One region of the Sporolactobacillus sp. KGMB 08714 genome, then DNA from elsewhere that is predicted to be linked to it. Evidence: riboswitches for the same ligand, from Rfam matches in the RefSeq annotation. Region 1 holds a riboswitch; each other region holds the start of a gene.
What was found. Region 1 has a riboswitch for S-adenosylmethionine ahead of Q6A92_RS16265 (amino acid ABC transporter ATP-binding protein). Riboswitches for the same ligand answer to the same signal wherever they lie in the genome.
Positions count from the first base shown of each region.

Region 2: another riboswitch for S-adenosylmethionine. It lies ahead of metE (5-methyltetrahydropteroyltriglutamate--homocysteine S-methyltransferase); the one in region 1 lies ahead of Q6A92_RS16265 (amino acid ABC transporter ATP-binding protein).
Region 3: another riboswitch for S-adenosylmethionine. It lies ahead of Q6A92_RS13235 (amidohydrolase); the one in region 1 lies ahead of Q6A92_RS16265 (amino acid ABC transporter ATP-binding protein).

Region 1 is NZ_JAUUBW010000045.1:5,428-11,512, forward strand. Features, by position in the region: gene Q6A92_RS16255 (amino acid ABC transporter permease) at 1-600, opposite strand, end outside; gene Q6A92_RS16260 (transporter substrate-binding domain-containing protein) at 689-1,528, opposite strand; gene Q6A92_RS16265 (amino acid ABC transporter ATP-binding protein) at 1,540-2,301, opposite strand; SAM riboswitch class I at 2,432-2,540, opposite strand; gene Q6A92_RS16270 (small acid-soluble spore protein H) at 2,731-2,913, opposite strand; gene Q6A92_RS16275 (ParB N-terminal domain-containing protein) at 3,135-3,506, opposite strand; gene Q6A92_RS16280 (YbaK/EbsC family protein) at 3,892-4,380, shown strand; gene Q6A92_RS16285 (RrF2 family transcriptional regulator) at 4,701-5,192, shown strand; gene Q6A92_RS16290 (hypothetical protein) at 5,215-5,583, shown strand.
Region 2 is NZ_JAUUBW010000067.1:123,187-129,271, reverse strand. Features, by position in the region: gene Q6A92_RS18705 (peptide chain release factor 3) at 1-734, shown strand, start outside; gene Q6A92_RS18700 (hypothetical protein) at 804-1,328, shown strand; gene metE (5-methyltetrahydropteroyltriglutamate--homocysteine S-methyltransferase) at 1,354-3,660, opposite strand; SAM riboswitch class I at 3,782-3,898, opposite strand; gene Q6A92_RS18690 (globin-coupled sensor protein) at 4,208-5,494, shown strand; gene Q6A92_RS18685 (hypothetical protein) at 5,778-5,960, shown strand.
Region 3 is NZ_JAUUBW010000029.1:6,527-12,611, forward strand. Features, by position in the region: gene Q6A92_RS13225 (O-acetylhomoserine aminocarboxypropyltransferase/cysteine synthase family protein) at 1-966, opposite strand, end outside; gene Q6A92_RS13230 (GNAT family N-acetyltransferase) at 1,183-1,599, opposite strand; gene Q6A92_RS13235 (amidohydrolase) at 1,844-2,995, opposite strand; SAM riboswitch class I at 3,146-3,246, opposite strand; gene Q6A92_RS13240 (ABC transporter ATP-binding protein/permease) at 4,269-6,085, opposite strand, start outside.

The DNA.
Region 1 (6,085 bases):
GGCGACGGTCAGAAAGACTTCAATCTGCCTTGAGCCGAAATCGTTGGAGATCAGATTATTTGCCGTACCCATAATGTCGACCACGCCGATAATGAATAAGATGGATGTATCCTGGATCAAATAAATCAAAGCATTTCCCAAACCCGGCAATGCGATCGGCAGAACCTGGGGGAATATGATCCGGATTTGTGTCTGAAAAGGCGTAAAACCGAGACTGTCAGCGGCCTCTTTCTGCCCCTTATCGACGGCCAGATAGGCAGGCCTGAGAATTTCCGAAAGATAGGCGCCGTAATGAAAGACAAGGGTCACTATGGCAAAAAATATGCCGCTCCAATAATTGATGTTCATGCCGATTAAAGACAGGACAACCGGCAGCCCGTAATAAACAAGAAGCATCTGAAGCAGAATAGGCGTGCTTCTTGTGAAAGAAATATATAGTTCCATCAGAGGACTGAAAAATTTGACTTTTTTAATTCGGATACCTGTGACAAGTATGCTTAATAATAATCCGATTAACCCGGAACAGACAATAACGGCGAGCGTTAATGGAAGGGCGTCAATAAAACCGGGCAGTATTTTGATCATGTAGCCAATATCCATCTTCGCTTGTATCCCTTCTGAAGCTGTGAGAATGTTCAATAAAATAGTGACAGATTTCCGTTACCTATTGCAATGTAATTCGATACAATTAGTTGGTTATTTTGTATTGAAAAACATCTTCTCCGTAATACTTCTTCGACAGTGCGGAAAGCGTCCCATCGCTCTTCAGCTGCTTTAAGGCTGAATCAACGGCTTCTTTAAGCTTTTCGTTCTTTTTCGAGAGCAGGAAGTAGGTCGGGATTACTTTTACCGGGGCAGAAGTATGAATCTTTAAGTTCAGTTGTTTAATAATCTGAGCCTCACCCAGATTGGACGGAAGAACCGAGGCGTCATATTTTCCGGCAGCTACTTCTTTAAGCCGGTCGGCTGTCGAAAGGCCGGTGTCCGATGTCGGAATGTCGATTTTTTTCGAAGGATTCTGAGTATTGTAGGCCGTTAAAATATTGTATATGCCCCCGTTGGCGTCGACCGGAGCGATTTTTTTGCCGACCAGATCCGAAAAGTTCGTAATGGATTGATTGGCGTCATTCGTATAAATTTTGATCAAGCTTGCTCCGTCGCTTTCATTCGGAATCAGATACTTTTGTTCACGCACGGAATTTTTAAAAAATCCTTCGGCAATCAAATCGTATTTGCCTGTATCGAGGCCGATCTGCTGAGCGTTCGAAGAGACGCTTTGAATATTGAAACTGTAGTCTTTCAGCTTTGTATCGATTTTTCTTAATATCTCAACCTCATAGCCTGTCAGTTTTCCGTTTTCCGTATAGCTCAGCGGTTTTTCGGCCGTCGGGACGGCAATTTGAACGGTTTTTACGCTGGACGACTTCGATGAAGATGAGGACTGGTTTGCGCCGGATGAACTGTTCGAACAAGCGCCCAGTGTAAATAAAAGGATGAAAACAAGTACGGCGGCTGAAATCTTTTTCATTGTTCTTCCACTCACTTTGCTGTTATAATTTTTTTGTAGCTGTTGTTAAAATGACTGAGAAATTCCCGGGTCCTTTTTTCTTTAGAATGGTTGAAAATCTGAGAAGGCGGCCCTTCTTCAACGATTTTCCCCTGATCCATAAACACGACCTTTGTCGAAATGGTCCGGGCAAAGGCCATTTCGTGAGTAACAAGCAGAATCGTCACGCCCGAATTTGCAATACTATCAATCACGTTTAATACTTCGCCGACCAGTTCCGGATCAAGCGCCGACGTCGGTTCGTCGAAAAGAATGATTTCCGGTTCCATTGCCAGGGCTCTGGCAATGCTGACTCTCTGCTGCTGGCCGCCGGAAAGCTGGGAAGGATAGGCGTCCAGTTTGTCGGCGAGCCCGACTCTGTTTAATTCTTCCAGACTCCTTTCATAAGCGGCTTTTTTACTTTTTTTCCGGACAACGATCTGTGCTTCCATGACGTTTTCAATGGCTGTTTTGTTTTTAAATAGATTGTACTGCTGAAAAACCATTGCCGTTTTTCTTCGGAGCCGAAGAATGTCCTTTTTTTTGACGGACCGGCAGTTCAGCTGGAAATCTGTGAAGGCGATTTCTCCTTCGTCGGGTTTTTCCAGATAATTGACGCATCTCAGCAAGGTCGTTTTGCCGGTGCCGCTCGGACCGATAATGGTCACGACGTCGCCTTTGTTAATGTCTAAATCGATGCCCTTCAGGACTTCATGATCGTTGAACGACTTATGGATGTTTTTCAATGCCAGCATCGTGCGGTTCACCTCCTTTTCCGATTTTTTCTGTCTGAAGTGAATTGCTGCCATCCGCCTCCTTTAACTCATTTGTAATTTAAAATTAAAAAACAAGCCGTCAAGATGAAGAAGGCCTGCTTTTTATTCCTTCTCATCTTCTGAACACGGATCCGTGCTCCTGGAATTAACACCATACACAATCATGTGCTGGTTGTCGGGTTTCATAGGGCCAGTCCCTCCGCCGCTCTGGATAAGAATTCACTTTATTAATTTGTTGATTAATATCATACCACTGGCCGCCGTTATGTCAATACACATTCATACTAAAAATATGTGTTTTATTTGTCTTTTGGACCGACAAATGTTAAAAGGCATTCGGCAGGAAGCCGGCCTGCAGGGTTTCTATAACTTTCCGCAGCCAAAATCGCGGCGGCGGGTGCTTTTCATTTATTCATGTTCCTGCAGGTTTGCGACAGAAACTTCACGCTCATTTCCCGGATTGTCAAGCGGATAAATCCGGGCGGTCTGCATGCTCTCATCGACGTGCTGAATATAAACGGGGGTCCCGTTATGAGTCACATTCACCATAATCGGCGACCCGGCAATTTCCTGAGCCCGCTGTGCGTCCATCCTCATACCTCCTTTTGATGATTACAGGAATTACTATTTGCCGGCACCGATGGAATTATTCTTCCTAAGAGAGGCTGTCATTGTAATAAGGAACGGAAAATGAGTCTGTCCAGGCTGAAAATAATTATCTCGGCCGCACAGAAAAAAGCGAAGCATATTTCAGCTCCGTTTTTTCAGATCGGGAACGACGGACTGCCTTTTTCCCGCGTTTCCGATACGGATCACACCTCCTTGTAGATCTGAACTTCCTTTATTTCGGGGATCATACTGTAGGCGGTGAGTCTGTGCTGGCCGTCGTAGAGGCCCAGATTTTTATTAACAATCATCGGCGGCATCGTTCCGCCCTTTTTTATATACTCGATCATTTTCTGAATGCTGTCGGTATGATAACCATCATAGTTTTCCGGGTGCTCCTCCCATTCTTTAAAGGTCAGGAGATTTCGTCCGTTGCTGCTGAACGGGCAGGGCACTTCATACAATGTTTCTTTGGCTACTGCAGTTAAAATGAATCGATGGGCATCCGTCCCAAAGTCGTCATTTTCAATGTCGCTGTACTTGCCGCAGATTTCTTTTCCTGTGTAATACGTTGTCATGATACCGTCCCTTCTCGGCTAGTCAAAAATTTTTATCACGATAAAGCGGACACTGATTATACACTTAATTTATTATATATCCCGGCAATTTGCAAAAGGGGATGCTGATCCGAAAAATTTTGAATTTTGTACGAAACATGTCTCGGATCTCCCGGAATTTTTCTCAGGAGCCGCCGCTTTTTTCGAATTTGAAGGCCGGCGGGTCCTGCCGGCCAAATGATTGGGAATAAATATAAAATAACGGCTGTCTCAAATTCTGCCAGCCGGCTTTTATTGACAGGGTCAGTGAATTTGTTAGACTGTTCATTAAGCAAAAAATTTACATAGGATGCAGGCAAACCTGCAGGATACGCCAAAACTATTGATTGGATAAGGAGGACGGGCCATGTCTGTTGATGATGTCAGATCCTATTTCCGACAATTCGGCCGGGACAAGGATATTATTGAGTTGGAAGACTCCAGTGCGACTGTAAACCTGGCGGCCGAACATCTTCATGTCGAACCGGAACGTATCGCTAAAACACTCGCTTTTCGCGGAGAAAATAAGGAAGGCGCCATGCTCGTTGTTATGGCCGGTGATGGGAAAATCGACAACAAAAAATTCCGTGGCACTTTCGGTTTCAAGGCGCACATGCTGTCTTCGGATGAAACATTAGAATTGATCGGCCATGCCGTCGGCGGTGTCTGCCCGTTCGGACTGAAGAATGAGTGGCCGGTATTTATGGACGAGTCGCTGAAACGGTTCGAAACTGTGTTCCCTGCGTGCGGCAGCGGCAATTCGGCGATTGAGCTGAAAATCGACGAGCTGTATACCTTCGGCCGGGCGAAAAAGTGGGTGGACGTCTGCAAGGGCTGGCAGGAAGATGCTGAATAACTGACACGGAGAGCAAAGAGGACGTACGGATCCGGCAAAGGGACAGACTGGTGAATGTGCAGGGTGAACGGATCGGCCACCGCTGACTGCGCTTTCTCATTTTGCGCAGGTCCTCTGTATGAAAAGAAAAGCCTGTGCCGAAAAGAAGGGCCTTCCGGCTTTTTACTGAGTTTTAAGCGTTTCCGGGCGATCCATTTCTGAACTTTCCGGAATTCAATCAGTAAATGACTTCCAACTGTACTTTTTTCAAACAGAACAATTGATTTTATAAACTGTATCTATTATAATTACATTAATCTTCTTATAGAGGAATCGATAGTATGAATAGCGAGTTTACGATAGCGGTGCATTGCCTGATTGTGCTGGCGAGTGCTCCGGATCATGTCTGGAGCAGCGGATCGCTGTCCAGAAAGGTTCATACCAATCCGGCGAGAGTCCGCAAGATTATGAGCGTTCTTCGGAAGAATGGGCTGGTCACGACAAAAGAAGGGCTGCGCGGCGGCTATCGCCTCGGATTCTCTCCCGCGGACGTTACGCTTGCGCATGTTTACCGGACTGTTTCGTGCGAGGCGCTGAAACTGAACTGGTGTTCGGAAGAAGAGGCGGACGATCCCGAACTGGCGAGCGTCCGGTCGGTGATGGATCAGGCTTTCCTCAAAGCCGAGGAAATGCTCGAAACGTATTTGGAGCGATGGACCATTGATTCTCTCTTGGAACAGATCAGGCGCACAATGAGTGGGCCGGATACCTCATTTTCGGATCATTTTTCGGTTTCGGCTCACAAGGACAAGTTGAATAAATATACTATATAAATAACAGGATCGGTGGTGAAGGATGATGCAACAGGAACTGAAGTGGAAAAAAGGCGACTGGGTAAAGGGAAGAACGGTAAACGGGGAACTCATGCACGGCTATATTGTCGATTACAACGCCGGTACAGGAACGGTAAAAGTCCACGTCGTTGCCTGCGACCGTGAATCGACCGTGGGACGGACAATTGAGACGCTCGGTTATCTGATCAAACCCTTCCCGGTCCTGCCGCCGACGGGCGGTCAGTTACGCAGTATGGCCGACCTCGCTCTGGTTACCTATGACCGCGACTGGTTCATGGACCTGTCGTCGCAGCTGGTCGGGATGAACGAGGACTCCGGTAAGGATTCGTCTTCACGATCCAGTTCGTGGTTCTGGCCGGCTCAGCGATGAAGAATAAAAAATTGTCAGTTATTATATGAAAGAGCGTCCGAAATAGATTGATAATCGGCCGCTCTTTTTTGTTCCGTCAAGGCTCTTGTGCCCGCTGGCCCGTCCGAGCGTCTGTCGGCCCGGCTTTGATCCTCATAAAGTCTTTCCCGATATTTTTATGCGTGATAAAAAATTATATGAGTGTCTCTTGAGCTCTTTTTCCTGCTGTGCCATCAAAAAATGATCGGCTTTTCCTGAGACCGTCAATCTCTCGAAAGGCGGAGAGCATTTCCGCGATCAATAAACTTGTGCAATGGTCGAAAAACTGTGCCAACACCGGGAACCGGCTGGAAGAGTTCTGAAACCGGCCGATAGGACCTTGAATTCGGCCGGAAGGAGCCCGGAATCGGCCGGAAGAACTCCGAATTTGGCCGGAAGGAGCCTGAAATCGGCCGGAAGAACCCCGAATTTGGCCGGAAGAGTTCTGAAATCGGCCGATAGGGCCTTGAATTTGGCCGGAAGG
Region 2 (6,085 bases), on a different contig from region 1:
GCGGCGGCCTTGTCAATCCGGACGACAAGCAATTTTCCGGATTTGTTTTTAAAATCCAGGCCAATATGAATCCGTCTCACCGTGATCGTATCGCCTTCCTGCGTATTTGTTCGGGACGATTTGAAAAGGGGATGACTGTCTATCTCGACCGCACCGGCAAACAGCTCAAGCTCGCTCAGCCTCAGCAGTTCTTCGCGGACAGCAGGGAACTGATCGATGAGGCTTTTCCGGGCGACATTGTCGGCCTTTATGATACCGGATTTTACCAGATTGGCGATACGGTCTGCGAAGCCAAGGAAACGTTCAATTTTGGAGCGCTGCCGCAGTTTGCGCCGGAGCATTTTGCCAAGGTCCGGGCGAAAAATGCAATGAAACAAAAACATTTTCTCAAAGGAGTCAGCCAACTGGCTCAGGAAGGCGCCATTCAGGTTTACAAGACGCCTTTTGAAGAGACCGTTCTCGGCGTTGTCGGCACCCTGCAGTTCGATGTCTTTGTCTACAGAATGCAGGCAGAATACGGCGTCGATCTCGATATTGAACACATGCCCCATCAGGTGGCGAAATGGATCGCCAAGAGGGAAGATGCCGAAGACTTGCGCCGCCACTCAAACAATTTGATTGTGACCGATTACAAAGATCGGCCGGTTATTATTTTTGAAAATGATTTTTCGCTGCGCTGGTTTCAGCAAAAACATCCCGATATCGAATTGCGGGATTCAAGTCATAATATGTAATCATAGTCAGTCCTGAACGGAAACAAAGGAGCCTCAGCGGCTGAACCGGGCATTAAGAAGCCCGGCTTTTTGTTCGGAAAAAATGATTCGCAGAGCGGCCGTCCGGCCGATCCGGCTGCCTGCCGGACGGAATCGGTTTACCAGCCGAAATTGCGGGTTTACCGGCCGAAATCGGAGGTCTACCGGCCGAAATCGGAGGTCTACCGGCCGAAATCGGAGGTCTACCGGCGGGAATCGCAGGTCTACCAGCCGAAATCGCGGGTCTATCGGCCGAAATCGGAGGTCTACCGGCGGGAATCGCAGGTCTACCAGCCGAAATCGCGGGTCTATCGGCCAAAATGGGGTGTTTACCGGCCGGAATCAGAGGCCTATCGGCCAAAATGGGGCTTCTATCGGCCAAAATCATGGCTGTACTGGCGGAATTGCAAGGTCTATCGACCGGAGTGCAGGATAGATCCACCAAATCCGGCTGCCGACCGGTTAGGATATCGGTTTTCCCAGGCTGCTGCCGTTTCTCCGGCTTATAAAAGGAAAGCGTGGCTGGATTCTTCAAATAATCGCGGCCCATTGCGTAAAAAAAAGAACGCCTCATAGGCGTTCTTTTTTAAGACGGTGTTGTTTACTTTCCGATTTTGCTCTCCAGTTCCTTCCGGACTTCGTGGGCAGCCTCAACCATGTTTTTCAGTGCTGGAATCGCTTCTTCCGGTTTACGTGTCTTAAGGCCGCAGTCCGGGTTGATCCAGAACAGTTTCGGATCAAGCACCTGCAGTGCGCGTTCCGCATAGGATTTTATTTCATCGACGCTTGGAATGCGCGGGCTGTGGATGTCGTAAACGCCGAGGCCGATTCCTTTTTCATATTTAAAATCTTCAAAGGTCGAGATGATTTCGCCATGGCTGCGCGCGGCCTCGATCGAAATGACATCGGTATCGAGCGCATCAATGGCTTCAATGATTTCGTCAAATTCCGAGTAACACATATGGGTGTGGACCTGTGTATCGTTGTTGACGAACGAAGTGGCGAGCCGGAACGCGTAAACCGCATCGTGCAGATACCCGGCTTTTTTCTTTTCCTTAAGCGGCAGGCCTTCGCGCAGCGCAGGTTCATCCACCTGAATCATGCGGATGTCCGCTTCTTCAAGCGCGTGCACTTCTTTCTTCAGTGCCAGCGCGATCTGGTTGAAGACATCGGCCTGACTGATGTCGTTGCGGACGAAGGACCAGTTGTAGATAGTAACCGGACCGGTAAGCATGCCTTTAACCGGCAGTTTGGTGAGCGACTGGGCATAGGCGCTTTCTTTTACCGTTATCGGTTTTTGCCAGGCAACGTCGCCGAAAATCAGCGGCGGCTTGACGCAGCGCGAGCCGTAGGACTGCACCCATCCGAAGCGTGTAAAGGCGAATCCCGCCAGTTTTTCGCCGAAATATTCCACCATGTCGTTCCGTTCGAATTCTCCGTGGACAAGCACATCGACGCCGATGTTTTCCTGAATTTTAATCCATTTGCCTGTTTCGTCTTTGATAAATTGATTGTACTGTTCTTCCGACCACTCGCCCTTGCGCAGATTGCGCCGTGCCTGTCGGACCTCCGGGGTCTGAGGGAAGCTTCCGATCGTCGTTGTCGGAAGGATCGGAAGTTGAAAAGCGTCTTTCTGAATCTGCCGGCGCAGCCTGAACGATCCCGGGCGCGACGGCAATTCGGATCCGAGATGCCGCAGTTCTCTCTGTACATTCTTGTTGTTGCGGTGATCGGACTGCTGCAGCGCCTGCAGGTCGTCCCGGCTTTTCCTGATGTCTGCTTCGATTGCCGCTTTTCCCGAATTCAGTCCTTTGACAAGTGTGACCGTTTCCGTCAGTTTTTCATCGGCGAACGAAAGCGCATTTTTTAATAGCGGATCGAGCGATGCTTCATTCCTGACGGTCACAGGAACATGCAGCAGGCTGGATGACGGTGAGACAAACAGTTTATCTTTTCCGCCGACGTAACCGAGCAGCTTGGAAAGAAGGTCGAACGTCGCGGCCAGATCGGTTTTCCAGACGTTGCGTCCGTCAATCACGCCGGCCGCGAGTACTTTGTCTTTCGGAAATCCGGCAGTCTGAAGCAGGCTGAGGTTCGCCTCTCTGCCGTCAACAAAATCGAGGCCGATGCCGTCGACCGGCAGTTTGATGATTTCTTCGTAGCCGTCGATGGCTTCAAAATAAGTCTGAAGGAGCAGCTTTAATCCGCGGACACCGTTTCTGATCGAGCGATACGTTTCCCGGAATACTTCCAGATCTTCCTGAGACAGCGTTCCGACTAATACCGGTTCATCGATCTGCACCCATTCGGCTCCGGCATCTTTCAGTTCATTAAATACCCGGACGTACAGCGGGATCAGTGATTCAAGAAGCGGCCTGAAATGATCGCGATCATAACCCTTGGACAGCCGGAGCAGAGTGACCGGACCGACAATCACCGGCTTAGCGATAATATCGAGCTCGTTTTTTGCTTCGTTGAACAGAGTAAGCAGGCGGTTTTCGGTGATGAAAGGCCGTGTTTTATTGCTGATTTCAGGGACAATATAGTGATAATTGGTATTGAACCATTTTGTCATTTCCGAAGCTTCTGCTTCTTTGTCTCCGCGGGCAATAGAAAAATAGGTTTCGAGCGGAATCTTTTTATCTCCCTTGTTGAAGCGATCGGGAATCAGGCCGAATAATACGGCCGTATCAAGCACGTGATCGTAAAGGCTGAAATCACCGACCGGTATCAGATCTACACCCAGGTCCTTTTGCTTTTTCAGATAACTCAGGCGAAGCTTTTTAACCGTCGCAAGAAAGACGTCTTTTGAAATTTTGCCGGCCCAGAATTGCTCCAGGGCCTTTTTCCATTCCCGTTTTTCACCGATTCTCGGATAGCCAAGATTGGAACTCAGCACTTCTGCCATACTCTCATCCTCCCGTTTCCTTTCTTTGAAAGAAGCCTTATCTATGAGCGGGAAATAAAAAAGCGGAAAAATTAAAGACCTCTCCAGCTTTGGCAGAGAGGCCTGAATGATCATCCGCACCCTCTTATTTCTCAAAACCCCGCTGATCGAAGTTTTGCTGGAATTGGCACCTTTTTCAAATTCACTGAAAGGTTGCCGGGCTTCACTGGGCCAGTCCCTCCGCCACTCTCAATAAGAGTCTTTCATAATGAAGTTTAAAGAAATTTTAGCACGAAACATTTCCCGCGTCAATTGAAAATGCAAACGGCCGATACGGTTTGATATCGGCAGATGGATCTCCAGAGTAAATTTCTTCGGCCGTTTTAAAGAAAACTTGTTCGAAAAGAAAGCATGCACCCTTACATTTGTTTGAAAATCCGTTAAAAGTCACCAGGTTCCGTTATAACCGGTTTTGTTATAATGTAGATAAATCCATCGTGAGGCCTATTCTGAATGGATCAGCGTGCCGATCATGGACTAAAGAGCGAACGGAAGCGGGGGAGACCGGGTGTTTTTTAAAAAAGGTGAGGAAGCGGTTGATGACTGGCTGGAGAGGGCAAAGTCCGTGAAAGTCTCTGTCACGGTCAAAGACGGCAAGGTGCTTGAAAAACTGAGAATGCTTGATCTGACAAATGAAGATTTGCAGCTGCTGAAGCTCTTGCGGCCTTTTGTGCAGAAAGAGATCAATGTCATCGCAAAAGATTTCTACGGCAGTGTCTATGAAATCGAGCCGCTGAAACAAATGATCGACCAGCACAGCACCGTTGAAAAGCTGAGCCGGACGCTGGCGGCACATGTTATGGAACTCTTTTCAGGAATCATTGATGAATCCTTTCTTGAAAGGCGGCTCAGGGTCGGAAAAATACATTATACGATTGCTCTGAGTCCGTCTTACTACATGGGAGCTTTTCAAAATCTGCAGAGCAGCCTGTGCCGGATCGTTTTCCGAACGGTCGGCGATATTTCTGCTGTCGAGCGAATGGTCCGGGCGATTGATAAGATCATCAGCTTTGAGCAGCAGATTGTTCTTGAAGCTTACGATCTGGAATACTCACAGAACCTGAAGAGGGAATATGAAGTAGGCCGGGAAGATCTCCGATCGGCCATAGCGCACGTCAGCGACAGTCTGACGGCTCTGACGGATCAGACCGGGGAGACGGTCAGCGCTTTGTCCGGACATTTTCAACTCGTCAGGGAGTCTTCGGCCGAAAGCAGCCGGGAGACACAGACTGCCAAAACACAGGCTTCCGCGGGACAGGCCCAGCTGGAACGGCTTTTTTCTCAGGTTACGGCGGCCAATCACTCCATTAAAGAAATGGGCAGGATGGTCGGAAAACTGGAAGAATCGTCACAGGCCATCGGCCGCGTGACCGTTCTCGTTAAAGAAATTTCGGAGCAGACGAACATACTGGCTCTGAATTCGGCAATCGAGGCGGCCAGGGCGGGAGAGTACGGCAAGGGATTTGCCGTCGTCTCACAGGAGATAAAAAGACTGGCTGAAGAAACCAATCATGCCATGGTGCAGATTTCCGATCTTATAGGCAAGTCTGTAAACGTCACGTCCCGCGTTGTCGGTTCTCTGAACGCAACGACGGGAATCATAGAAAAAGGAATGGAAGAATCGAAGCAGACTGCCGACAAATTCCGAGACATCATTTCATCGGTTGACCGGAACAGCAAGCTTTCCGAGGATATCAATAAAAGTATGGATGAACTTGTCGGCATCACGAAAAAATTGGGAACGGGAACCGATACATTATCCGTTTCGGTGGATCAGTTAAAAAACAGTCTGTAAAAAAGGCTGGTCCGTCAATGGACAGGCAGGACCGAAAAGGGAGAAATCACGCGAAAAATATGACGTGCTTCCTCCTTTTATTTCTGGAAGAAAGAATATCGGCTTTTTTAAACGGCTATGTCCGACGGACCGGGCGGCGACAGTTTTATAAAGTATAATGGGCATCTTCTCAACTCATGCATCCAGTCGGGCTGCGGCGCGAAAACACCGGCGATTTTTCCGAAAAGCGATCGCTTGGCACAGGCGGCAGTTTATTCTTTTGAATGGTTCAGGTGAACGGCGCTTGATTCCGCTGAAAAAGCGGCAGATCCCGCACGGGCAGGCGCTGCATGGCGGAAATGTCTGCTCTTTTTCTCCTGACCGCCCGCGGATTCCTGTAAATCGCAGCCAAAATCACCGGGAAACGTCCTTCCGGTTAAAGTTGCCCAAAAAGGAGCGTTTCCAAAAAGGTCAGCGGGGCTATTGAAAGTTTCGTTCCTATCAAGCAGCCGGCGGAAAATCGACAGAAACAGTCAAAAAATCAGCAGCAAACGGACCAATAAGTGTGAATAATCAGAACGGCAAGATCATCCCTGATTGATGGATCAACCG
Region 3 (6,085 bases), on a different contig from region 1:
GACATGTGGATTGGCTGTCAGAAACTCCGCAATCTTTTTGGCGCTGGCAACTTGTTTGTCCAGTCTCTCCGACAGAGTCTCAATGCCGAGAAGGACAAGATAAGCCTCAAACGGACCGAGCACGGCGCCGAACAGACGGAGATATTTGAGCCGGAGCCGGGCGGCAAAAGCTTTATTGCCGAAAGCTTCGACAAAGCTTCTCTGCATGTGTTCCTCCTCATTTCCGAGGATAAATTCTTTTTCTTCAAACTGTTTGAACCTGCCATTGCCGAAATCAAAGTTGCCTGCGTCGACAATCAGGCCGGAAATCACTTCGCCATGCCCGCTGATCCCCTTAGTCGACGAATAAACAACAAGATCCGCGCCGTAGCGGATCGGATTAAAAAGGCAGGGCGTCGGGAAGGTATTATCGACGACCAGGGGAATTCCGTGCCTGTGCGCCAGCTGGGCCAGAGCCGCTATATCCGCCACAGTTGTTGCCGGATTGGTCACACTTTCCACAAAGATCGCTTTCGTATCTTCCTTGATCGCGGATTCAACCTGATTCCAGTCATTGATGTCATCAATAAAATCAAAATAAATACCATATTTGGGAAAAAGCGTGCGAAACTCATCAAAACTTGCACCGTAAATGTTTGCGGCCGCCGCGATCCGGCCGCCGCCTTCAGTCAGATTAAGAATGGTATAGGAAACGGCCGCCATTCCGGAACCTACGGCGACTGCATCCGCACCGCCGTCAAGACCTGCAATCCGTTTTTCCAGAACGGCGACAGTTGGGTTGCTTACCCGGGAATAACTGAACCCTTTTTCCTTAAAATTAACAAGCCGTGCTGCCCGGTCCGAATCGCCAAAACCAAAAGCTGCCGTCTGGTAAATCGGAACCGATGAGGCATAGTTATGTTCTTTCGGATCATATCCCGCATGTATTTTCAAAGTGTCGAATCTTTCTGGTTTTTCCTCCGGCATCCAAAGTGCCCCCTCTGCTGATACGGCCATATAATGAACTGAAGTTTATCCGAACTTGACAATCGATTCATCCGGTGTTTGCGGGCCAATCAATTGAGACAACCGAATGAGCGATTGCCCCGCTGCTTTTCCCGAAAAACAACTGCAGGCGCGGTAAAGCCTTATTGCTCATTGCTCTGCTTTTTGTTAATGATCCGTCTTCATGGTCCGTGCTTTCTACAGATCCTTATCCAGGTACACAATATCCGGCCGGAAATTCCAGCCTTTTTTTCTCCAGAAACTTTTTCCGTCTTCATTATCGAGCACAACAAACAGTCCGATCTTTGTGATCTTCTCTTTTCTAAAATTTTCACAGACACGATCAATTAAAAGAGTGCCGATTCTTCTCCCCCGATAGACGGGATCGACTGCCGTATGGTAAATAAAGCCCTTGCGGCCGTCCGTCCCGCCGAGAATCGTGCCGACGATCCGGCCGTTTTCCACGGCGACAAAACAAGTCTCCGGATTTTTCCGGATTATCCGGGCAATACCTTCGTAACTGTTATCCAGGGATCTTAAATTCATTCCCGGTACCCTCGACCACAAATCATAGGCGCCCTCATAGTCCCCGGGAACCATCTCTCGAATGTCCATACTCTTTCCAGCTCCAAACTGATTCAAACTTATTTTTTCCGTTTTGCCCTTGCCAGTGTCCGTGAGCGTAACAAACACGCCGGCGAATCATCCGTATTTTTGGTGCCAATGGCCCGGCAACGCCGGCCTTTCCCTGGAACTTCTCATTCAAAAAACGATAGGTTATCCGGCCTGCTGGCCCGCACCTTTCAGACCTGTCCGATCTGGCGGACGTCAGACGATGCAATGATAGGAGATCATTGATTCATTTGCTGTTAGACAGTTCGTGTAATAATCTGAAACTATTTCTTTCAAAAAAACGAGCCCCGTAGATCAGGAGACCGTCGTCGGCAGTAAATCGCGGGTTGTGGACACTGACATGACCGCCGTTGCCGATATCCACATAAACGCCCGGGACATGCTCCTGGAAACAGGCAAAGTCATCACTTCCTAAACCGGGAGTTAATTCATATGTATCCGTAAATTTGCTAGTTTCATCCCGGACAATGGCCGTTAGTCCGGGATCGTTAACGACGGACGGATCACCGGTATACCAGTCAATGTCCGCAGTCACTCCATAGGCTTTAGCGGTGGCATCGACTATTTGCGGAAATCGTTTTTTTATCGTCTCGCGCACTTCTTTATTCGCGGTCCGAACGGTCCCCTCAAAAAAAGCAGTTTCCGGTAAAATATTCCATGTATTTCCGGCGGTAACATGCGTAATACTCAAAACACCGCCGGACAAAGCATTGATATTGCGGCTGATAATCGATTGAAGGGCACCGATTTCCGCGCCTAAAGCAACGATCGGATCACGGCCGTTTTGCGGTGCGGAAGCGTGGGCGCCAATACCGGTCAGCGTCACTTTGAATTTATCAATGGCGCCGCTGGCAATACCCGGCTTCAATCCGACACGTCCTATCGGTTGATTGGGTGTATTGTGAAAACCGATGATGGCATCAACACCGTCAAGCTGACCGTCATTAATCACCTGCAAAGCACCTTCATTAGCTTCCTCAGAGGGTTGGAAAAGCAGACGGACTTTTCCGGGCAGTTCTGCTTCCCGCTGCTTAATCAGATAAGCACCGCCCAGCAATGAAGCAATATGCGTATCATGGCCGCAGGCATGCATTTTGCCGGGAACTTTTGAATGAAATGGAACGCCGGATTCTTCCTGGATCGGCAACGCATCAATATCGGCACGCAGGCCAAGCGTGGGGCCGTCCTTTAGACCTATTTCGGCGAAAACGCCGGTTTTCAAATGAGTCGATAAGATTTTAATATTCCAACGGGTCAAAATCTCCTTAATCTTCTCAGTCGTTTTAAATTCATTGTCAGCCAACTCCGGATACTCATGGAAGTGATGACGGTACTTAATCAGTACCGATTCGAGCTGACTATCCGTTAATTTTGCCATGCAATCATACCTTTCATCGTATTTTCCCTTCTGCCATTCAATTTGTTAATCAGACCTTTTTGATCGCACCGCTGCGGATTGAACAGAGATCACGTGCATACAAAAAAGGCTGCTTTCCGCAGAATCAGAAAAGCAGCCCTTGGCCGTGTTCTCTTATCTGCCAGAATTGAATCTGCTGGAATTGACACCATGCACAACGTGCTGGTTGTCGGGTTTCATTGGGCCAGTCCCTCCGCCACTCTTGATAAGAACTTTTGCTATTTATTTAAAAAACAGATCTTTACAACTGTTTCTACCTGATAACGCCAGGACATATTCCGAACGTCTGTCACCCTGTCGCCCTGATCATTAACTAAATTATAATTCACATTCGCGGTATGTCAATGATGATGACCAGGAGAAACAACAGGCCCGGTTTAGCAGGAAGGACGCGGCCCAAAGGCCCAAAAATGAATCCCGCTCATAGATGCTGCTCTTCTAAACGTTTTCTCCCCGCGGAATTCAGCAAATTGCTTAGTTAAAAGCCGATGACCTGTTCATCGTTTGATTTTCCGCAACGACTTTTCCTTCCCGGTTATTCAAATCTTCCGTATTTCTTAATCGTCACCGGGCATAGATTACAATCGCTTCTCTGCTCCTTTTGCCGAGTGCATATACTTTCTTGTCATCCTCTTCTTCAAAAAATCGGAACGGAACTTTCCAATTATTTTCACAGGATCACTTACAGCGATGCCAGTCCCCGGACAAGCGATTCAAAACAGCCAGCAACAAAAATGGACGATCTTTTCTGCTGGATAAAAAAATAAGCCCTGCTTCAGGCTTAAATGGGTTTTGGATAATCGATACAGGGTAAGTCATGCTATAAGCAAGCATCTGTATCTTATCAAATGAATATTACCCGAATATAACGGGTCTATAAATAATTCGTAAAATCAAAAACAGACCCCTAAAGGTCTATTTTTGGGAGAGTTACATTTTGTTCATCTTTTATAATAGGACCTGTTTCTTAAAATTTAATTAAATTTACCGGTTTTTTTGATGCAGTTGTTCAAGCATCTGAATAACCGGCTTAATTGACACAGTGACTTTTCGATGCCCTAATCTATTAATCATCCGTCGATTCCGCAATTATACTCGTTACTTTCAATGATTACCTCCTTGAAGTGATGCGTTAAATCTGATCGATCGGCCGTATGCCGTATATTAAAAGGGCCCCGGGTCAGAGCCTTTTATTTCCATTCGCCCAAAATCAAAGGGCATCCGATGACACGGATCATTCGCTGCGCAGCGCTTCAACCGGATCTCTTCTGGCTGCCATTTTGGCGGGAATCAATCCGCCGATCAATGTCAGTACGATGCTAATGACAACGAGAGCCGCGGCATGCAAAGGATTTAGCTGAGCTACATTTTTCAAGGATGTCAAATTATAGAGTATGATATTGGCCGGGATTTCCAAAAGATAGGCAATTCCTATACCCATAAGGCCGGAACAGGTACCAATTATAAAGGTCTCCGCATTAAATACCCGCGTTATGTCTCTCTTCCTGGCTCCCAGTGCACGAAGAACGCCGATTTCTTTTGTCCTTTCCAGAACGGAGATATAGATAATGATCCCGACCATGATCATGGATACGATCAGAGATATTGCCGCAAATGCGATAAGCACCAGGGTAATCGCGTTCATGATGCTGCCGGATAATTTTGTCATCATCGCCGCAAGATCCTGATAGTTAATTTTGTCTGACGCTTTGCGGCCGGCATTCCATTTATCAAGATAGTCAGTTACCTTCTGCTTGGCATCAAAATCTTTCGGATAGAGAGCAATAGAGGTCGGAATACTCGTCGATCCCAGAGAAGCAAGAACCTCATTTTTCGTCAATGACACTTTCGTGCTTCCTCCCGTAGCCGACGTGCTTCTGCTCATATTGGGACCGAAGCCGCCGCTTGAGCCGGCACTCGATGGACTTCCGGAATCAGCGGAAAAAGATGAACCGGTCAGCACATCATAATCTGCTTCTTTCTGTGCTTTGACAATCTCAGAATTTGATGCGTTCCCAATGAAATATTGCGCCAGTTGGTCAGAATAATAAACACCGGAAGAAAGTGAAGGAGTCTTTGTATCCTCTTTAATGCGGACGATTCCGGAAATTCTTAAGGTTATAGCCTGGCCGCTGTTATACAGATTGGACAGATCATTGGGGGAGCCGTTAACTGTATAGGTATTCCCTGATTTTTTATAATATTCATTATTCAGGATCAATTTGAATTGTTTTCCGATGATTTTATCAAAACTTATACTTTCTCCATCTTTAGAATTAATTCCCAGTTCTTTAAGCAGCGATGTGTCGAGACGGTTATATTCATCAACTACCATAACGAGATCCGTTTTATCTTTCGGCAGGTTTCCTGCAAGTAAATGATAATACTGGCTGAAATAGTTGCCGCCGGCAGGTTTGTCAGGGTAGGAACCGAGATTAAGATTAGCCGTATCTACAGGAACTGCTTTGTTTCCGCTCTTCTTAAGCAGATTCATGTTTACGCTGCGCGTGAAGGAGACGGCATCTAAAAGAGAGGGCTGTATTTTTTTGACATAATCCACATAACTTTGTGTGATTTTATTTGTATGGGCAGCTGTATTTTTAGAAGAGTCATACGAATAAACAGCCGGCTTATTCGTATATTTAATCGAGCTATTTTTCTTTGTAGAAGTCGACGGCTGGCTGATGCTGGCAGATGACTGGCTTATCGTGATCGGATAATTGGACAGAGTACCGGATTCAAAACTATTGATTTGCTGATTAAATCCATTTGACAGAGCCAATACAAGAGCGATCCCGATAATACCGATACTTGAAGCAAAAGCCGTCAGGGAAGTCCGCCCTTTTTTTGTCAAAATATTCTTCCAGGATAATTTTAAGGCCGTGAAAAAACTCATGCTTGTTTTTTTCAACCGATAGTTTCCGGAAACCTCGGCGGTATTTATTGGGTTGGAATCTGAAATCACTTTTCCGTCAGAAATTCTGATAATTCGATTAGAATATCTTTGAGCCAGATCAGGATTATGTGTGACCATAATAACCAGCTTATTCC